Regions from separate parts of the Paraflavitalea speifideaquila genome, predicted to be linked through region 2. Evidence: riboswitches for the same ligand, from Rfam matches in the RefSeq annotation. Region 2 holds a riboswitch; the other holds the start of a gene.

Region 1 (8,659 bases), 600 kb from region 2:
CAGCCGAGGCGCCACCGGTAACGCTGATCGGCGATACGGTACAATACAATGCCGGCTCCTTTAAAACGCCGCCGAATGCCAATGTAGAACAGTTGTTGAAGAAAATGCCCGGTATTGAGGTCGCCAAAGATGGTACGGTGAAAGCCCAGGGTCAGGAGGTAAAGCGGGTACTGGTAGATGGCAAGGAGTTTTTGGCACCGATCCTAAACTCGCTACCAAAAACCTGCCCTCGGATGCGGTGGACAAAGTACAGGTATATGATAAAACCAGTGATGCTGCCCAACTTACAGGTTTTGATGACGGCAACAGTGAAAAGACGATCAACCTCAAACTGAAAAAGACAAAAAGAAAGGATTGTTTGGCAAAGCCTCTGTGGGTGGCGGTACAGCAGACCGGTATGAAGGAAAGTTCAACCTGAACTCATTTAAAGGCGCCCGGCAGTTATCTGTAATTGGCATGGGTAATAATACCAATGCGGAAGGGTTTTCCTTTATGGATATGCTTAGTTTTTCGGGTGGCGGTAATGCCGTGCGGCAAAGTGGGGGCGGTCACCATTTCAAGTAATGACGCTTCCTTAGGTGGATTTGCCGGCGGTAATAACAATAACAGCATCCGCACTATTTGGGGGAGGTATTAACTTCAACGATATCATTGGCACCAAAACCGACTTTACCAGCAATTATTTTTATAACCGGTACAATCCCAAGATCGAAAAACAATCTCAACAGGATTATTTCCTGCCGGATGGGTCAACGATCAAGCGGCAGTCAAACAGCCTGAGTGATAATATCAATAACAGCCATAAACTGAACCTAAGTGCCGATATAAAACTGGATAGCTTCCACTCCATAAAAATATCCCCTTCGCTGGGATACCAGCAAACTGAAAATAGCAGTGTTAGTGACTACAGCACGCATAATCAAAATGGTATCCTGGCCAACCAGGGTTTCAGCAATAGCCAAACTTCGAGCGATGGATATAATTTCAGGAATGACATCTTATTCCGCAAAAGGTTCCGTACCCGGGGCCGTACATTCTCGTTAAGTCTGCAAACCAACCTCAATGCCAGCGACGGGGACGGTACACAGTTATCGGTCAACAAGTTCTATAATCCCAATGGCAGCTTGTTTAGAACGGACTCCATCGATCAGCGCAACAGTTCAAGTAACGACCTGCGTAGCTATAATGTGCGGGCTGTGTATACTGAGCCCATTACTAAAAATTCGTTGTTGGAGCTTAGTGTAGGCAATAGCCTTAGCAAAAGCAGTTCCGAAAAACAACCTGGGATTATAATAAAGCGAGTGGCAAACATGATGCTATTAATAAAGATCTTTCCAATCATTATGAGAATACCTATGGTTATACCAATGCGGGAGTTCGGTGGCGCAGTCAGTTTAAGAAATGGAATTTTGCGGTTGGGGCCAACTGGCAAAAGGCCGAGCTGGAAGGAAGTATCATTGCAGGTACCAAAGACAGCCTGATTAATCAAACCTTTACAATATACTGCCCAGTGCCCGCTTCCAGTATAACTTCACCAAGTTCAAGAACCTGCAGATAAATTACGCTGCCAGCACCAACCAGCCCAGTATGTCGCAATTGTCGCCGGTGCCCGATATCAGCAATCCGCTCAATATCAAGGATGGTAATCCGGACCTGAAACAGGAGTATTCACATTCGGCGACGCTCAATTTCATGTCGGTCAATCCATTCAGGAATAAAAACTTATTTGCCTTCTTTACTGTACGGCAAACCAATAATAAGATCGTGAATTACGACACCATCGATGCGTTGGGTATCAAACGCACACGCCCGGTGAATGTAGATGGGGTTTACAGTGTGAATGGTTCGGTGAGCCTGGGGTTGCCTGTACGGTTCTTGAAAGGCACAGTAAATATTTCCTCGAATGTTGGGTACGATAAAGGGAAGCAGTTTATTAATGGATCGGGTAATACCATTAAAACATTAACCCTTGGCCCTTCCGTACTGCTCGATATGAGCCCTACCGATAAGTTTGATCTTTCGCTCAATGCGGGTGTCAGCTATAACAAGAGTGCCTATTCCCTGCAAAGCAACTTGAATACCACTTACTTTTCACAGAATTATGGAGCCGATGTGAACTGGCAATTGCCCAAGAGCTTCTACTTCAATACGGAGTTTACGTACACGATCAATAACCGGCTGGCGGAAGGTTTTAACCTGCGGGTGCCATTGTGGAATGCTTCGATCAGTAAACAATTCCTGCGTTATAACCGGGGTGAACTCAAGTTGACAGCCTTTGACCTGCTCAATGAGAATGTGAATATCAGCCGTACCAGTAACCAGAACTATATTGATGACAGCCGGGTCAAAACTTTGCAACGTTATTTCCTGCTCAGCTTCACGTATAGCCTCAGTAAAATGGGCCTTGGGCCAGCCACGCCAGCTGGCGGAATGCGGATCATAGGAAGATAGTATATATCCACGAAAGTAGTAGTGTAACAGTCGTGCCGGGCAACCTATTGGGGCCTGGCACTTGCTGTATGGAAGGAGCAGTATTTTGTTATGTAGCGAAACAATAATACTTTTGGCATACATCAATGCATCGGGGTGCCTTTAATAAAAGGCTGAGATGATACCCGGGAACCTGATCTGGTTAATGCCAGCGGAGGAAATGCAAATGGGCCCAACGAATATTTTATTAAAATATAGTAAGCCACATTTCCTGCGCATGGAAATGTGGCCTTTTGTTTTTTACTAAAATAGGATACCATGGAAATTCAGCAATTAACGAACAACCTGCGCAACTGGCAGGGCCGGAAAGAATGGTTTTTCAACCGGGAGCATACAGATACTTATGAGCAATGGTATGAGGGGCGTTATAAAAGGGCCGAGGTATGGCAAAAGAAAGTCATCGGCGGACTGATTAAAAAAGACAGCCGGGTGGCTACACTGCTGGAGTTTGGATGCGGCACTACCCGCTTTACACGTTGGTGGCATACGATTGGCATTGAGGCCACGGGTGGTGATATTTCGCCCTTCATGCTTGGCCAGGGCGTACACTTGTTTGATGGCAACCTGGTACTTGCCGACTCGCACCATATGCCTTTCAAGGATCATAGTTTTGACGCGCTTGCCTTTATCACCACTTTTGAATACTACCGCAATCCGATACAGGTCATTCAGGAGGCCGCCCGCGTAGGGCGGTATGGGATCGTATTTGGTATGATGAACCGCAACTCGCCCAAGGTAGTGCGCAGGCGGGTACAGGAATTATTTGGCAAAAACCCTTTCTACTTAACGGCCACTTTTTATACACCAGCCCAACTGATGCGCCTCATGCACGAAGCATTGAAAGGCCGGGATTACAGCATTGAGTGGACCTGTACGGGCCTTCCCCAATGGTTTCCGGTACAGAAATGGGGCGTGCCCTATGGCGACTTCTTTGGTCTGCATGTAAAATTCAATGACCTGTAATGAATAGTCTTACAGATAGTGGCAAAATACAAGATGCCTTTTTAATCAAACCATTTATCCGTATTGTGGTGCGCAAAGAAGAGAGGTAAGAACGGGACCGCAATACGGGGTTGATGTGAGCATCATCAATATGCCCAATGGCATGGACATGGCATTGACCAGCGACCCACTCTCCTTAATACCTACCTTGGGTTTGCAGGAATCGGCCTGGCTATCGGTTCATCTGATGGCCAATGATATGGCTACTACGGGCATTGCGCCGATGTATGCGCAACTGGTATTTAACCTGCCGGGACAAACCACGGGGGCGCAATTTGAAGTATACTGGCAATACATTCACCGTTTTTGTAAAGACATAGGTGTTGCCATTACGGGTGGGCATACGGGTGTAGCAGAAGGCCAGAAATCCACCCTGGCCGGAGGCGGTACTATGATAGCAATTGCCCCTTCCAATACATTTTTGGTAAGCAAGTATGCACAACCGGGTGATGTGATCATCGTTACACAAGAAGCTGCTATGCTGGCCAGTGCTATCCTGGCGCTTAGCTTTCCACAAACGGTTAAGAATAACTGTGGAGTAGAATGTTATCATGCTGCTGGTGAAATGTTTTACAAAACCAGTTGTTTGCCTGCAGGGCTAACAGCGGCAATGGGCAATCCCGGTAAACAGGTGACAGCGATGCACGATGTTACAGAAGGTGGCGTATTGGGGGCCATCTATGAACTGGCTACGGCCGCGGGCTGCGGAGTTTGGATAGCAGCGGACCAACTACCCGGTGGAGAAGCACAGGAAGCCATATGCCAATTGTTTGGTATTGATCCTTTCTTTTCGGTGGGCGCCGGGTCGATGATCATTGCAGCAAGTCCGGATCAACAACAGGAAGTAATGCAGCGTTTGGAGGCCGGAGGAATAAAGGCTGTGGTAGTAGGTTACCTCACAGCCCAAGAAAAAGGGATGTTTATATATGGGGATGATGAACCTATGGCATTGAACCATCCTGCTACCGATCCTTATTGGGCCGCCTTTTATAATGCTTTAAAACGAGGATGGAAATAAGTGATGAAACCTATGAAAACAATTAGCGGAGGGCTATACCTGATTATTGATCCGGCCAGGGGATTAGATAGGGTATTGCCAGTTGTTCAGCAAGCAATTGCCGGAGGGGTGGATATTATCCAGGTATGGAACCATTGGTATACCCGCCAGCGCAAAATAAAATTCATCAACCATATTTGTGAAGCAGCCTATGCCTATGGAGTGCCGGTACTTGTTCATGAAGACTGGAAACTATTGCAACATTCACAGGCGGATGGTATTCATTTTGATGAAGCGCCTACGAATATAGAGCAATGGAGGCAAGAGCTGGGGCGCCCCTTTCTGTGTGGTATAACCTGTGGCAATGACCTGCAAAAAGTACAATGGGCTATTGACAAGGGGTTGGATTACCTGTCCTTCTGTTCTATGTTTCCTTCTACTACAGCCAATAGTTGTGAGTTGGTGAAACCGGAATCGGTACAGACGGCTCGCAGGATGACACGTATGCCTATTTTTCTGGCAGGTGGCATAACATCCGAGTCCATTGTGGGCTTGTCCCCTACGGGCATGGATGGGATAGCGGTAGTGTCCGGCATTACCGATTCAACTGATCCCTTACTACAAACCTTGAACTATAAACAGGCTATTTATCAAGCAATACAAAAACAATATGACACCCAATCTACTGAATAAGCTCGCGTGCCCGATGGATAAGCAAGACCTTCAGGTAACTATTTACCTGAAAGATACGGCAGGTAATATCATTGAAGGAATGCTGCAATGCCAACATTGTAACCGCCAGTATCCTATTATTTATGGGTTGCCCATCCTTGCTCCTGATGAATATCGTGAGCCAACCCTGGAGCATGCGGCAACGAAACATTGGCCCAAAGAGTTACCGGCTGCTTCCTGATGGTAGTGCTGCTAGAAAGAAGGTAGAGGGCCAGAACAAAAGTTCGGCCCTGTTATTGATGCAAACGCACATGCAGCAATCTTGTTTTATTGTTGCCAGAGAAAACGCATTATTCCTACTTAGTTGGAAATTCGGATGGTTCTGCCAGGACCATTGCGTTGCATGTCTTTCATCAACTTGGTCCTTTCATCTGCAAATTCTTTAGGAGTTATTTTCTTTCCGTCTTTAGGTTCTTTAAGGATAGCCAGGTCTACTTTGGGCGAAACTTCTATGGCCTTATAAACAGTTCGACCATTATTGATATCTATGGCCAGGATCAAACCAGGTAATTGCCCCTGAAATTCAGGGCTGACGGCTACGGGTATAGCAAGGGTGAACCAGGCGGTAATATTGGAGGTGTCGGGCACTTCTTCGCGTTTCACTTCTCCATTTACCATACTGGTTTGTGCTCTTACGCCTATACGCTGAGCAATTGCTTGCTGACAGGTATACCCTAAAATGGTACGGGTTTCACCGGTTAGTTTCCAGTTGAGCTTGCGGATGCTATCGGCGATGAGGAATTTTTGGCACCCAGTTCTCTTTGCTCTATATAAGTACTATTGTTGTGGTTGGTAAAGGTTATATCGTCACCTCCCGCCATCACCATGCGGAACTGCCTGCCGCCGCCGCCCTCACCTACGGCGCTTTGAAAGGCTTGCTCATCAGTTTCTTCAGGAGGTAATTGCCGGCGGAGTGATTGGTTATTAGCAAATAATACTTCTATCTTATCGGTCCTGGTTTTAGGTATCTGTTGGGCCATCGCTTCATCCATCCCGGAAAACCTTATTTGCATCTCGATAGTACGTTCATAAGTAACTTTTCCCTGGGTTTGCTGGGCGCTGGCAGTTTGTAGGCAAATCAAAGCCAGACAGCCTATCCATATTTTTTTCATAACTTGTTTGATTTTGTACCAAAGCTACCGAGGTGTAGCTGCAGGGCAGGTTAATGCACCTTGGTTTAATGTTAATTAAGGTTAAAACGGCTTATTCTTCATAAGGCAATCACCTACTTTTGTATTCCATGCCGGTACGTCAATCAAAAATATCAGTTTCATCTATCTCGGTAATATTAATGCTACTGGCCATCCTGGCCATTGTGTTATTCCAGGGATATTGGTTGCGTAAAAATTACCGGGATGAGGTGCAGAACCTGCATATCCGTACCAATGTATTGTTCCGGGAAACAGTGCAGCGTTGTCAGATCGAAAAGTTGAAGCTGGATACCAATGTAAAGATTCGTATCGCTCCCCACGACAGAGGGGTTAATGCCGCATTTGAAACCATTACTTTTCCGGATACGCCGATTCGCAAACAACGGATTGGTTCAGTGATCCTTTCCATGAATAATACCTTCCGGCGTACCCGTATGGATACCCTGCATGGCAGGATGGACTCTATGGAGGTGATGCCCAGGATACAAATGGCACGTCCAAGCCAACGGATCATCCAGTTATTAAAAGGCGTGGATTTTCCACAGGACTCTGTCAAGGTTGCAGAGGTTACTACCCGTTACACCAGCGTAATGGACAGGGAGCAAATTAATATTCCTTTTACCATCCTGCGTATTCAGGCAATGGAGCCGGAAGAGATGGGGCCTCCAGACGACCTGAGTTTGACAACCGGGTAACCCTTGGATTTACCCATCCCTATACACTCATGTTGGATTTGGAAAATACCGTGCCCTGGGTGCTTAAAAACTGGTGCCGCAAATACTGGTGTCCCTGTTACTGGTGGGCCTTACGGTGTTTTCGTTTGTGTTGATGTACCGCAACCTGCGCCGGCATCGAAGACTTACACGTCTGAAGAATGATTTTATCAGCAATATAACGCATGAACTAAAAACCCCTATTGCCACGGTAAGTGTGGCCATTGAGGCACTCCGTAATTTCAATGCCCTGCACGATCCACAGCGTACGGCAGAATACCTCGATATCTCGGCCAATGAATTACAAAGATTGTCCTTGTTGGTTGATAAGGTATTAAAGCTGTCTATGTTTGAAAAGCAGCAGATCGAATTGAATGGGGAACCATTCGATTTTAAAGAGTTGGTGGAAGAAGTGGTGGCTTCTATGCGCCTGCAGTTTGAGAAATACAAAGCCAAGGTGAGCTTACAGGTGCATGGGGATGATTTTATTATCCAGGCCGACAGGATGCATATAACCAGCGTTATTTTTAATTTGCTGGACAATGCACTTAAATACAGTAAAGCGCACCTTACCATTCAGATCGACCTGGCATCGCTGCCCAATCATATAGAAATGAGTATTACAGACAATGGCATTGGCATATCGGCAGAATACCAGAAAAAGATCTTCGATAAGTTTTTCCGTGTACCCACCGGCGATACGCACAATGTGAAAGGATATGGGCTGGGGCTTAGTTATGTAGCCTATATTATGGATCGCCATAAAGGGAGATCAATGTGGAAAGCCAGCCTGGCATCGGTACCCGCTTCACGACTAAACTTCCCAAAACGGCATGAGCAAAACCAAAATACTGTATGTAGAGGATGAGTTATTTCTCGGCAAGATCGTTAAGGAAAGCCTGGAAAGCCGTGGCTTTGAAGTAGTGATGGAAAGTGACGGGGCCGATGTATTACAAGCCTTCAAACGCATTAACCCGGAAGTATGCATACTGGATGTAATGTTGCCCAATAAGGATGGCTTTACCATTGCGGGTGAAATAAGGGCCATTGATGAAAAGGTGCCCATCATTTTTCTTACCGCCAAAACACAAACAGACGACCTGGTAAAAGGCTTTTCAACAGGGGGTAATGATTATATCCGCAAACCATTCAGCATGGAGGAGTTGATAGTACGTATTGATAATGCCTTGCGGTACCGGTACAATAGCCGTCCTTCCTCTGTAAATCAAGATGAAGTAAAGATGGGGAAGTTCCAGTTTCATCTTACCCGTCAAACGCTGATGGTGGGAAAAGAAGAGCGTAAGCTGTCCTTCCGGGAAAGTGAATTACTCAAGTTATTATACGAAAACCGGGATAAGATCATTGACCGTAAAGACATCCTTACTTTGTTGTGGGGAAATGACTCCTTTTTAACTCGCGCAATCTGGATGTATACATCGCCAAATTACGTGGTTACCTGAAAGAAGATGACAGCCTGGCCATCATTACCATTAAAGGAATTGGGTATCGATTTATTATTGCATGATAAAATAAGGAGTTGTTTATCCAGGTCGTCTTCGACTGGCTCAGGCCGA
Region 2 (8,659 bases):
TATTTATACTATGGAATTAAATGTTCAAATTCTTTGCCAGAAGAAAGGGTGGCATAATATAGCTATTGGGGTAAATGTGGGTACAATTGGTAACAGGTAGGGAAATACATTATGCCATAGCTTCCGGCCAGTTTAGCCCATGAGGTAGCTGCGTATTGCTAAATTCAATATGTATCACCCGCCTGCGGGCCTGGTTGGTGGTGCGGCCCGAAGCGTGCAATAACAACGGGCGCATGATCATCATGCCGCCCTGAGGCACTTCACAAATAATTGCTGTTTCTTTGGACCAGTCGATGGTTTCAGGCCGGTAAATGCCCTTAGCATGAGAGCCGGGCACTACTTTCAAGGCGCCATTGTTTTTATCGGTATCATCGAGGTGAATACGAATGGTAAAGTTGCGTTCCAATATCGCTAAGGGTGGTTGCACTGCAAATTGATTTTGCTTCACCGTCCAGGGGCCAAAGCCCGGCAGCTCCACCTTTTTATCTACAGATATAGTGAGGTCCTGGTGATATGCTACAAACCAGTTGGATTGCTCCGGCTTATCAAAGTAAATAGATTTTACTATGAAATACCCCGCTCCAAACAAGGCCTGAAGCAGGTTCATTAACCGCTCTGTAAGTACAAGGGATTGCACAGCAGGCACCTCTTTCAGGAATTGCCGGATAGCAAAGAGATCATTGCTCTTTCGGAAGGTAGGATTAGAATGGTCAGCCTGGTTGATGGCTTCAATGATTAAGGCTATTTCAGTATGGCTGAACACATTGGGAACAACAGCGAAGCCTTCCTTATCTATTTGCAACCTGCATTGAGCTAAATCATTTATCATATTAAACGTACTAAACAAACGATCAGTCAAATATAGTGGCTTTGAACTTGCATTACATACATAACAAAAAAGCGTCCCGCTTTTGCGGAACGCTTTTCAAGTATATCTATTCGTAAAGATTAGACTATAATCCCATCTTCTTCTTCAGGTTCTGGTCAATGGCATCCAGGAACTCTTCGGTATACAGGAAGTGTTCTCCGTGTTTTACCTTATTGCCATGAACGCATACCGCCAGGTCCTTCGTCATCTTACCGCTTTCTACGGTTTCAATACAAACCGCTTCAATAGCATTACAGAAATCGATCAATTCCTGGTTGCCATCCAGCTTACCGCGGAAAGCCAATCCCCTTGTCCAGGCAAAAATAGAGGCAATGGGGTTGGTGCTGGTAGGCTTACCAGCCTGGTGATCGCGGTAGTGACGGGTAACCGTTCCGTGGGCAGCTTCCGCTTCCATCGTCTTCCCATCGGGGGTAACCAGTACAGAGGTCATCAGTCCGAGTGAACCAAAACCTTGTGCCACCGTATCACTTTGTACATCGCCATCATAGTTCTTACAAGCCCATACAAAATTACCATTCCATTTCAGGGCGCTGGCTACCATGTCATCAATCAGGCGGTGCTCATACACAATACCAGCAGCTTCAAACTGAGCTTTGAACTCATTTTGATAGATGTCTTCAAAAATATCCTTGAAACGACCATCATATTTCTTAAGGATCGTATTCTTGGTACTCAGGTACAAAGGCCATTTTTGGCAAGGGCCATATTAAAACAGCTGCGCGCAAAACCAATTATGCTTTCATCTGTATTGTACATGGTCATCGCTACGCCATCGCCTTTGAAGTTGTATACCTCAAAGGTTTGGGGTTCGCCCCCACCTTCGGGGGTAAAGGTCATAGTTAATTTACCCTTACCTTTGATAACGGTATCTGTAGCGCGATATTGGTCGCCAAAAGCATGACGGCCTACGATAATAGGGGCTGTCCAATTCGTAACCAGGCGGGGAATATTGTTGATCACGATGGGTTCGCGGAAAACTGTACCATCCAGGATATTACGGATAGTACCATTGGGGCTCTTCCACATTTGTTTCAGGCTGAATTCTTTTACACGGGCCTCATCAGGTGTAATGGTAGCGCACTTGATACCTACACCGTACTCCTTAATGGCATTGGCCGCATCGATGGTCACCTGGTCATTGGTCTGATCACGATACTCAACACCCAGGTCATAATATTTAATATCTACCTCTATATAGGGCAGGATCAGTTTATCTTTAATGAATTTCCAGATGATACGTGTCATTTCGTCACCATCCAGTTCCACAACAGGATTTGCTACTTTAATTTTTTTGCCATGTGCTGAATAATTTTAAGCTATGTTAAGGATTGCAAACCTACAGCAAATGCAGAACTTACACAAAGCGCTTTTATGGCCTGTTCAGGGGGCAGGCAGGTACCCGTTGGCCGTTCGAGTTTGTCCATTACGTATTTACACGTATTTTTCCAGGAAAAGGATGCAAGTAGACGCTAGTGCGTGTTTAGAATATATGATTAACTTTAACTTGCGCTTATGCTGAATGTGTTACACAAATATATCGGCCGTTTTATTACCCTCTCTCCCGAAGAACTGGAAGTCCTTGCCAAAACCATGGAAGTACGTTCCTATGACAAAAGGTGCGTTTAATAGAGCCCGGTCAAACCGAGGAATACCTCCATTTTATTAATAAAGGCCTGCTGCGCAAATTTTTCTATAAAGGCACCCAGGAGGTCATCACCCAACTGGCCAGGGAAGGAGAGCTTATCTGCTCTTCCGTTTCTTTCTTTTCTGGCCAGCCATCGGCCTATGCCGTAGAAACCATCGAACCCTCCATCCTGCTCTCCCTGCCCCAAAAAGAGCTCGAAGGCCTTTACAGCCGCTATCCCAGGATGGAATCGCTGGGTCGACTGCTCATTACCGACCTGTTCCTGCAAAAAGAATACTGGGAACTGGATAGGATCCGCTACGATACCAAAGAACGCTTCGTCAGGTTTGTGTTGGAGAATACCGACCTGTTTCGCCGTGTACCACAAAAATATCTTGCCTCTTATCTTAATATTAAACCCGAAACATTTAGTAGATTAAAGCATCATTTATCTAAAAGGATAGCAGAGACATCTGCCCCTCACTAACCCCACTGCATGAGAGAGAGAAAATTGGATATTAAAAGCTATTTGGAACATGTGTTTGCTTACCTCCAGCGATTCATGGAGCTAAGCCGGCACGAATTTGACCTCCTGTCACCCTTCCTTGAATTACGGGCCTTCGATAAAAAAGCCATCCTGCTTCCCCAAGGGCAGGTCGACGACTACCTCAATATTGTAATGAAAGGCATGGTCCGTAAATACATCATCACCAAACGGGGCGAAGCTACCTTGCAACTGGCCACAGAAGGCCATATTGTACAGTCCGAAATATCCTTCCATACCCGCAAGCCCTCCGACCTGATCCTGGAAACCCTGGAGTCGACCGTCCTGATCTCTATTAGCTATAATAATTTGCAGCTGGCCCTCAAAAAACGATCGCTGTAGAGCGTTTGGGGCGCGCCATGGTAACACAGATGTTTGTAAAAAGGATGTCCGTTATTATGAGCAGTTACAGATGACCACCCGCGAACGTTTTCTGGCTTATGTAACCAATCACCCCCATATGCTACAACGGGTACCACAGAAAATACTGGCCTCCTATCTCAACATCAAACCGGAAACTTTCAGCCGGCTAAAACATCTATTGCAAAAGAAATAAAGTCGGAAAGACGAAAGAGTCGGAAAAGTCCGGAAGACCGGAAGTTGGAAAAGTCGGGAAGAAAAATCAATTGTATTACTTACAGACTTTCGGACTTTACTGACTTCCGGACTACTCAGTATTGCTTCCCGACTTCCAGACTTTACTGACTTCCGGACTACTCAGTATTGCTTCCCGATTTCCAGACTTTACTGACTTCCGGACTACTCAGTATTGCATCCCGACTTCCAGACTTTACTGACTTCCGGACTATTTAGTTTTGCTTCCGGACTTTACTGACTTTCGGACTAAAATGACTTACGGTCTACAAGCCGGTTACTTTTACATCAGGCGGTACTACCCAATCTTTCTCCAACCGGTCGATGGCCACCGTATCGGGCATTTGCTGGTGTACATAATAGCGGTACTGTGAGCGGTACCAGGTACCGGGATTGATGGTAAAAGCGCCATCTACCACCGGCGAATACACCCAGTAAGGCATCGTAGGATGTACCCGTATGGGCTGCGGATACCGGAAATTAACGGGATGATCAAAAACAGTGGCGCCCGCTGCCTGCCCATTGATGAGGCCGGCAGCATCTACCCAGCGGGCATGCGTATGGTTGGCAGCCGAATCACGAATGCCTTCACTGGTAAGCACATTCCATTGTCCCTGGTAATTCTTTTTATCGTGGTCATTCCAATGCTTACTGCCCCGGAAACCCAATCCTCCATAATGGTACTTTTCCAGGAATAACGTATCCGTAGTCACATTACGCTCTTCAGATACCAGGTCGAATAAATAATAATCACTAAAAGGATACACCCTGATCACCCACATTTCCCGCAACACCTCGCCATGCAATAAACTCCGGTGACGCAACTTCACCCGCAATTCCGAAACAACCGGTCCTTCCTTGATCTTACTTACCTCTATATGTTCTACCGTCCCTTTTTTGGATTGCTGGTTCCAAAAGTCTACAAATTCTTTGCGGAAAGTAGTCCTGGTCCAGGCATTGAATATCGCATGTTGGTGCGTATGACCATCAGGAAAATCATCCGTTAATATTTGTCCACCCGGACTATACAAGGGATGAATAAAACCACTGCGGCGGTAATAAGCACTATCGCCGGCAGGCAATGCCTCCTGGGTATGATAAAAGAAGATCGGTTTGTTTTTAACACTTACCTGCAACCCGGCTTTTGTTTGAGTAATGGTCACTGCATTTTTAGGCGCTTTATTCCGGGCCAGTTTGGTTACCGTATAGTTGCTCCAGGAACCAGGCCCCAGGCTGTCCGGCAATATAAATACCATCGTTACGCTATCTATGAGTTGCCCGATGGCCTGTTTACCTGTCTTGGTATTTTTGAGGGTATATAAATTGCCGGCTGGTAATGCCTTGGGCAGGTTTACATATACCGGGGTTTGATACCGGGTATGTTTTCCGGCCTTCACTTCAAGGGTGAACGTTGACGGTTGGGCTAATAGTGATTGGCAAATTAGTAAGCTTACTATGCATAGTACCTGTATTCCTTTCATGCGCAGGGGGATATAACATAAATGTACTGAAAACCTACATGAGAAATGCCCCAGTATAACCATTTGAAAGGTTAAACTGTGGCATTTAACGGTTGGATTTTCTATAGGTGTTTTACAACTTAATATTCAATGCTACCATGAAATTGGTGCCGGCCATGGGGAAATAAAAGTTCTCCGTGATCAATGAGCCAGCCTGATAACTATACGTATACCCGTTGGAATTGTATTTCCGGTTCAGCATATTGTTCACTTGCCCAATCAGCGATATTTCTTTGGTAAAAACCTTCCTTAAACTATATATCACCCGCGCATCCTGTACAAAATAAGCTGCCAGGCTACGTTGTTTGTTGGAAGTATTGTCCAGGTACTGGCGGCCTACATATTTCTCCAGGAAAGTAACCTCCAGGTCCTTCACAGGAATGAAAGTCACATTACCGCCAGCTACCACATTGGGCGAAAAAGCAATATTGGTATTGCCATGGGGTACCGCTTTCTGACCGCCATTATCATAATCATCATAATACTCCGTAAAATCCTTAATACGGTTGCCACTGATGGTAAGATTACCCCCAGTTGCAACCACTGCGCCACGCGCACACCAGCTTGTAGCTCTATACCCAACCGGTAGCTCTTGTCCACATTGGTACGCGTATAGCCGCCCACATCATTGATCTTACCTGTTTGCACCAACTGGTTTTTATAGAGCATATAATAAATATTAGCGCCCAGGTTGTACCAATCACTCTTTTTAGAGAAGCCCAATTCAAAATCATGCAATCGTTCCGGCTTAGGTTGCTGCGTCAGCCCCGCCTCAAAATCATCGCGGTTAGGCTCTTTATTACCCTGTGCGTAGGACAAGTAAGCCAGGAAACCGCCATTGCCATAGGTAATCCCTGCTTTCGGATTGAAGAAGTCAAAAGTGTTGCGCACTTTCAGCGTGGGGTTCTTGCGGAAACCGCCAATATCATACAGTACACGCCGGTACTGCATATCTGCAAAGACTTCCCAATTGGGCGAGAACTTATGCTGGTATTTGGCATAAGCATTCACATCCGTTTTAAAAGCTTCCAGGTTGTACCACCGGTAATCGTTCGGAACACCACCCAGCTGCGTCCACATCACCTCTCCGTGATGATGGTTGTCAAACCTATTCCAGCCACCACCAACAGTAAACTGATCGGCTGTGTTTTTATACTGAACCGAAAATATCTGTCCATAATAATCATTCTCCAGCCATAGCTGCCGGATCAGGTCGGTCTTTGTATACGTATTGCCACCCACTTTATAATCGGGCAAGCCATAGGTCTTATACTTTTCCTGGGCCTTGAATTCCTCATAATAACCCTTCCCCTTGGTAAGGAAGAAGGCCGTATTCACCGTGAGTTTGGACGAGAATTCGTGATTGAAGAATAACTGGTAATGATCTTGTTGAAAATTGTCGGTCTGGTTAGCGTAGGTAAAATAATTGTACTTACGCGGATCGGAATTAAACAGGTTCACAGAATCCTGCTGTGTAAAGTACAATTGACCTACATTATTGTAATAATGCTTTAACAGGGAATCTTTATTGTAATTCACTTTGTATTCCGGCGCTCCATTCCAGGACTGGAATGTTTTTCCTTGCCAGAAATAATATTAAATCGAATGGATGATTTGGCTGCCAGGTAAGCGCCACTAAGATAAAAGGAACGCAGGTCACTGGCGCCGCGGTCTACAAACCCATCACTCCTGATCTTCGACAACCGGGCATCAATGGTAAAATGGTCACTGATCAGTCCACTACCCGCTTTGAGCGTATGCTTCCAGGTATTGAACGAACCATAACTGTTGTTGATCTCACCATAAGGAGTAGTATTCACTTCGTTGGTGCTAAGGTTGATCGTAGCACCAAAGGCGCCGGCGCCATTGGAAGAAGTACCTACCCCGCGCTGTATCTGTATATTGTTTACAGAAGAGGTGAAGTCGGGAAGGTCTACAAAATAACTGCCTTGCGATTCCGCATCATTATACGGGATGCCATTCAAAGTAACGTTGATACGCGTACCATCGGTACCTCGAATACGGATGCCGGTATATCCTACCCCATTGCCTGCATCGGAACTAACCACAGCCGAAGGTGTCTGATTAAGGATAAACGGGAGGTCTTGCCCTGTATTGATCTTTTCGATCTCTTTTTTGGACAGGTCGGTCTTGGCAAAAGGGGCTTTTTCACCGGCACGGATGGCCCGTACTTCTACCGGTTGCATAAACAGGTTCAGCCGGTTCAGCTTGATAGGTTGAATAATACTGCCCGGCGAAACCGTGGTTTCCGTGGTTTGGTACCCAATACTGGTCACCCGCAAGCGGTACTGTCCTTGTTTGATCTTCTTAAATACAAATTGCCCCGATTCATTGGTGGTAATGGTGGCAATATTCGATAATTCTACCGTGGCCAATGCTACGGGGCCTCCGGTGGATGCGTCGGTTACGTAGCCCGCAATCTGCTGAGCTGATAACCCATGGGAAATCAATAAGTAGCAAATCCCCAAAAGCATTTTTTTCATCTTCGTAAAGATTTTGAGTGAAAAAATGATTTAAGAGAAAATGCTGCGAAAGCGAAGTGTAGACAATAGAAGAGGACCTACCTTCCCTGCGCAGGCATTACCCTGGTCAGGTTCTACGGGTATAATCTCAGCCTTTTCCGCCCTGGTGAAAGGGTAATCGGAAAAAGCACCCCGGGAATCTGAAAAACCTCTTTGGCCAAAGAGGACGCAAAGATACAGGCAAAAAAACTTTTTAGAAGAATTGTAACATTCTCTCCTTGTAAACCGTCACAGTTTTGTGTAGCGCGTTGCGATTTCAAGCTGCTGCTGCAGATGCAACATTCAAAAATTGACTCAGTCTATTTCTAAAATGCTAATTATGAAAAAGATCGGAATACTCGGGATAAGCCTCCTTTTTCCCTGGCCCTCCTGGCCCAAAAGCAAGTGAATGATCCCCTGGCCCAGGTAAGAAACGTTTCAGGCTTTCATGCTATCAGAGTATCTACTGGTATCAAACTATATTTAAGCCAGGGTAAAGAAGCCGTAGCCGTCAGCGCCAACAAAGAAGAATTTCGCGATAAGATCATTACCAGGGTAGAAAATGGGGTATTGAAGATCTATTTTGAGGAAGAGACACTGAAGTTCTGGAAAAACCGTAACAACCGTAACAAAGAGGCCGTTGCCTACGTTTCCATCGAAAACATTGATGATCTGCATGTAAATGCGGGAGCCAGTGTAAGCGTAGAAGGTGAACTGAAAGGCAATAAACTGAACCTGGATGTTTCCAGTGGCGCCGTATTCAAAGGAGCAGTCAATTTCAGTACCCTCACGGTAGATCAAAGCAGCGGATCAGTGGTAAATATTTCCGGCACCGCCAGCACTTTAAAGGTAGATGGCTCCAGCGGCAGTATCTTTCATGGTTATGAGCTGGCGGTTAGCACCTGCGATGCAGATGTAAGCAGTGGTGCAGGTATACAGATCACCATGAACAAGGAAATGTCGGCC

The links. A riboswitch is a leader RNA that binds a small molecule or an ion and turns the genes downstream of it on or off. The one in region 2 is predicted to bind thiamine pyrophosphate.
Region 1: linked by a shared signal. The riboswitch ahead of RS881_RS57150 (class I SAM-dependent methyltransferase) and the one ahead of RS881_RS52890 (carboxypeptidase regulatory-like domain-containing protein) in region 2 are both predicted to bind thiamine pyrophosphate.

The regions. Positions count from the first base shown of each region.
Region 1 is NZ_CP135920.1:8,308,303-8,316,961, reverse strand. It holds gene RS881_RS57170 (carboxypeptidase regulatory-like domain-containing protein) at 1-335, shown strand, start outside; gene RS881_RS57165 (hypothetical protein) at 355-564, shown strand; gene RS881_RS57160 (hypothetical protein) at 585-1,481, shown strand; gene RS881_RS57155 (outer membrane beta-barrel protein) at 1,501-2,451, shown strand; TPP riboswitch at 2,573-2,667, shown strand; gene RS881_RS57150 (class I SAM-dependent methyltransferase) at 2,749-3,453, shown strand; gene RS881_RS57145 (AIR synthase-related protein) at 3,569-4,510, shown strand; gene RS881_RS57140 (thiamine phosphate synthase) at 4,523-5,182, shown strand; gene RS881_RS57135 (Trm112 family protein) at 5,160-5,402, shown strand; gene RS881_RS57130 (GLPGLI family protein) at 5,522-5,944, opposite strand; gene RS881_RS57125 (hypothetical protein) at 5,920-6,333, opposite strand; gene RS881_RS57120 (hypothetical protein) at 6,513-7,067, shown strand; gene RS881_RS57115 (sensor histidine kinase) at 7,141-7,953, shown strand; gene RS881_RS57110 (response regulator transcription factor) at 7,919-8,545, shown strand; gene RS881_RS57105 (hypothetical protein) at 8,509-8,610, shown strand; gene RS881_RS57100 (hypothetical protein) at 8,651-8,659, opposite strand, start outside.
Region 2 is NZ_CP135920.1:7,711,435-7,720,093, forward strand. It holds gene RS881_RS52850 (phytanoyl-CoA dioxygenase family protein) at 110-829, opposite strand; partial or broken gene RS881_RS52855 (isocitrate dehydrogenase (NADP(+))) at 954-2,134, opposite strand; gene RS881_RS52860 (Crp/Fnr family transcriptional regulator) at 2,506-3,000, shown strand; gene RS881_RS52865 (Crp/Fnr family transcriptional regulator) at 3,010-3,399, shown strand; gene RS881_RS52870 (hypothetical protein) at 3,470-3,613, shown strand; gene RS881_RS52875 (DUF6807 domain-containing protein) at 3,918-5,048, opposite strand; gene RS881_RS52880 (hypothetical protein) at 5,245-5,580, opposite strand; gene RS881_RS52885 (TonB-dependent receptor) at 5,574-6,710, opposite strand; gene RS881_RS52890 (carboxypeptidase regulatory-like domain-containing protein) at 6,707-7,660, opposite strand; TPP riboswitch at 7,741-7,859, opposite strand; gene RS881_RS52895 (head GIN domain-containing protein) at 8,099-8,659, shown strand, end outside.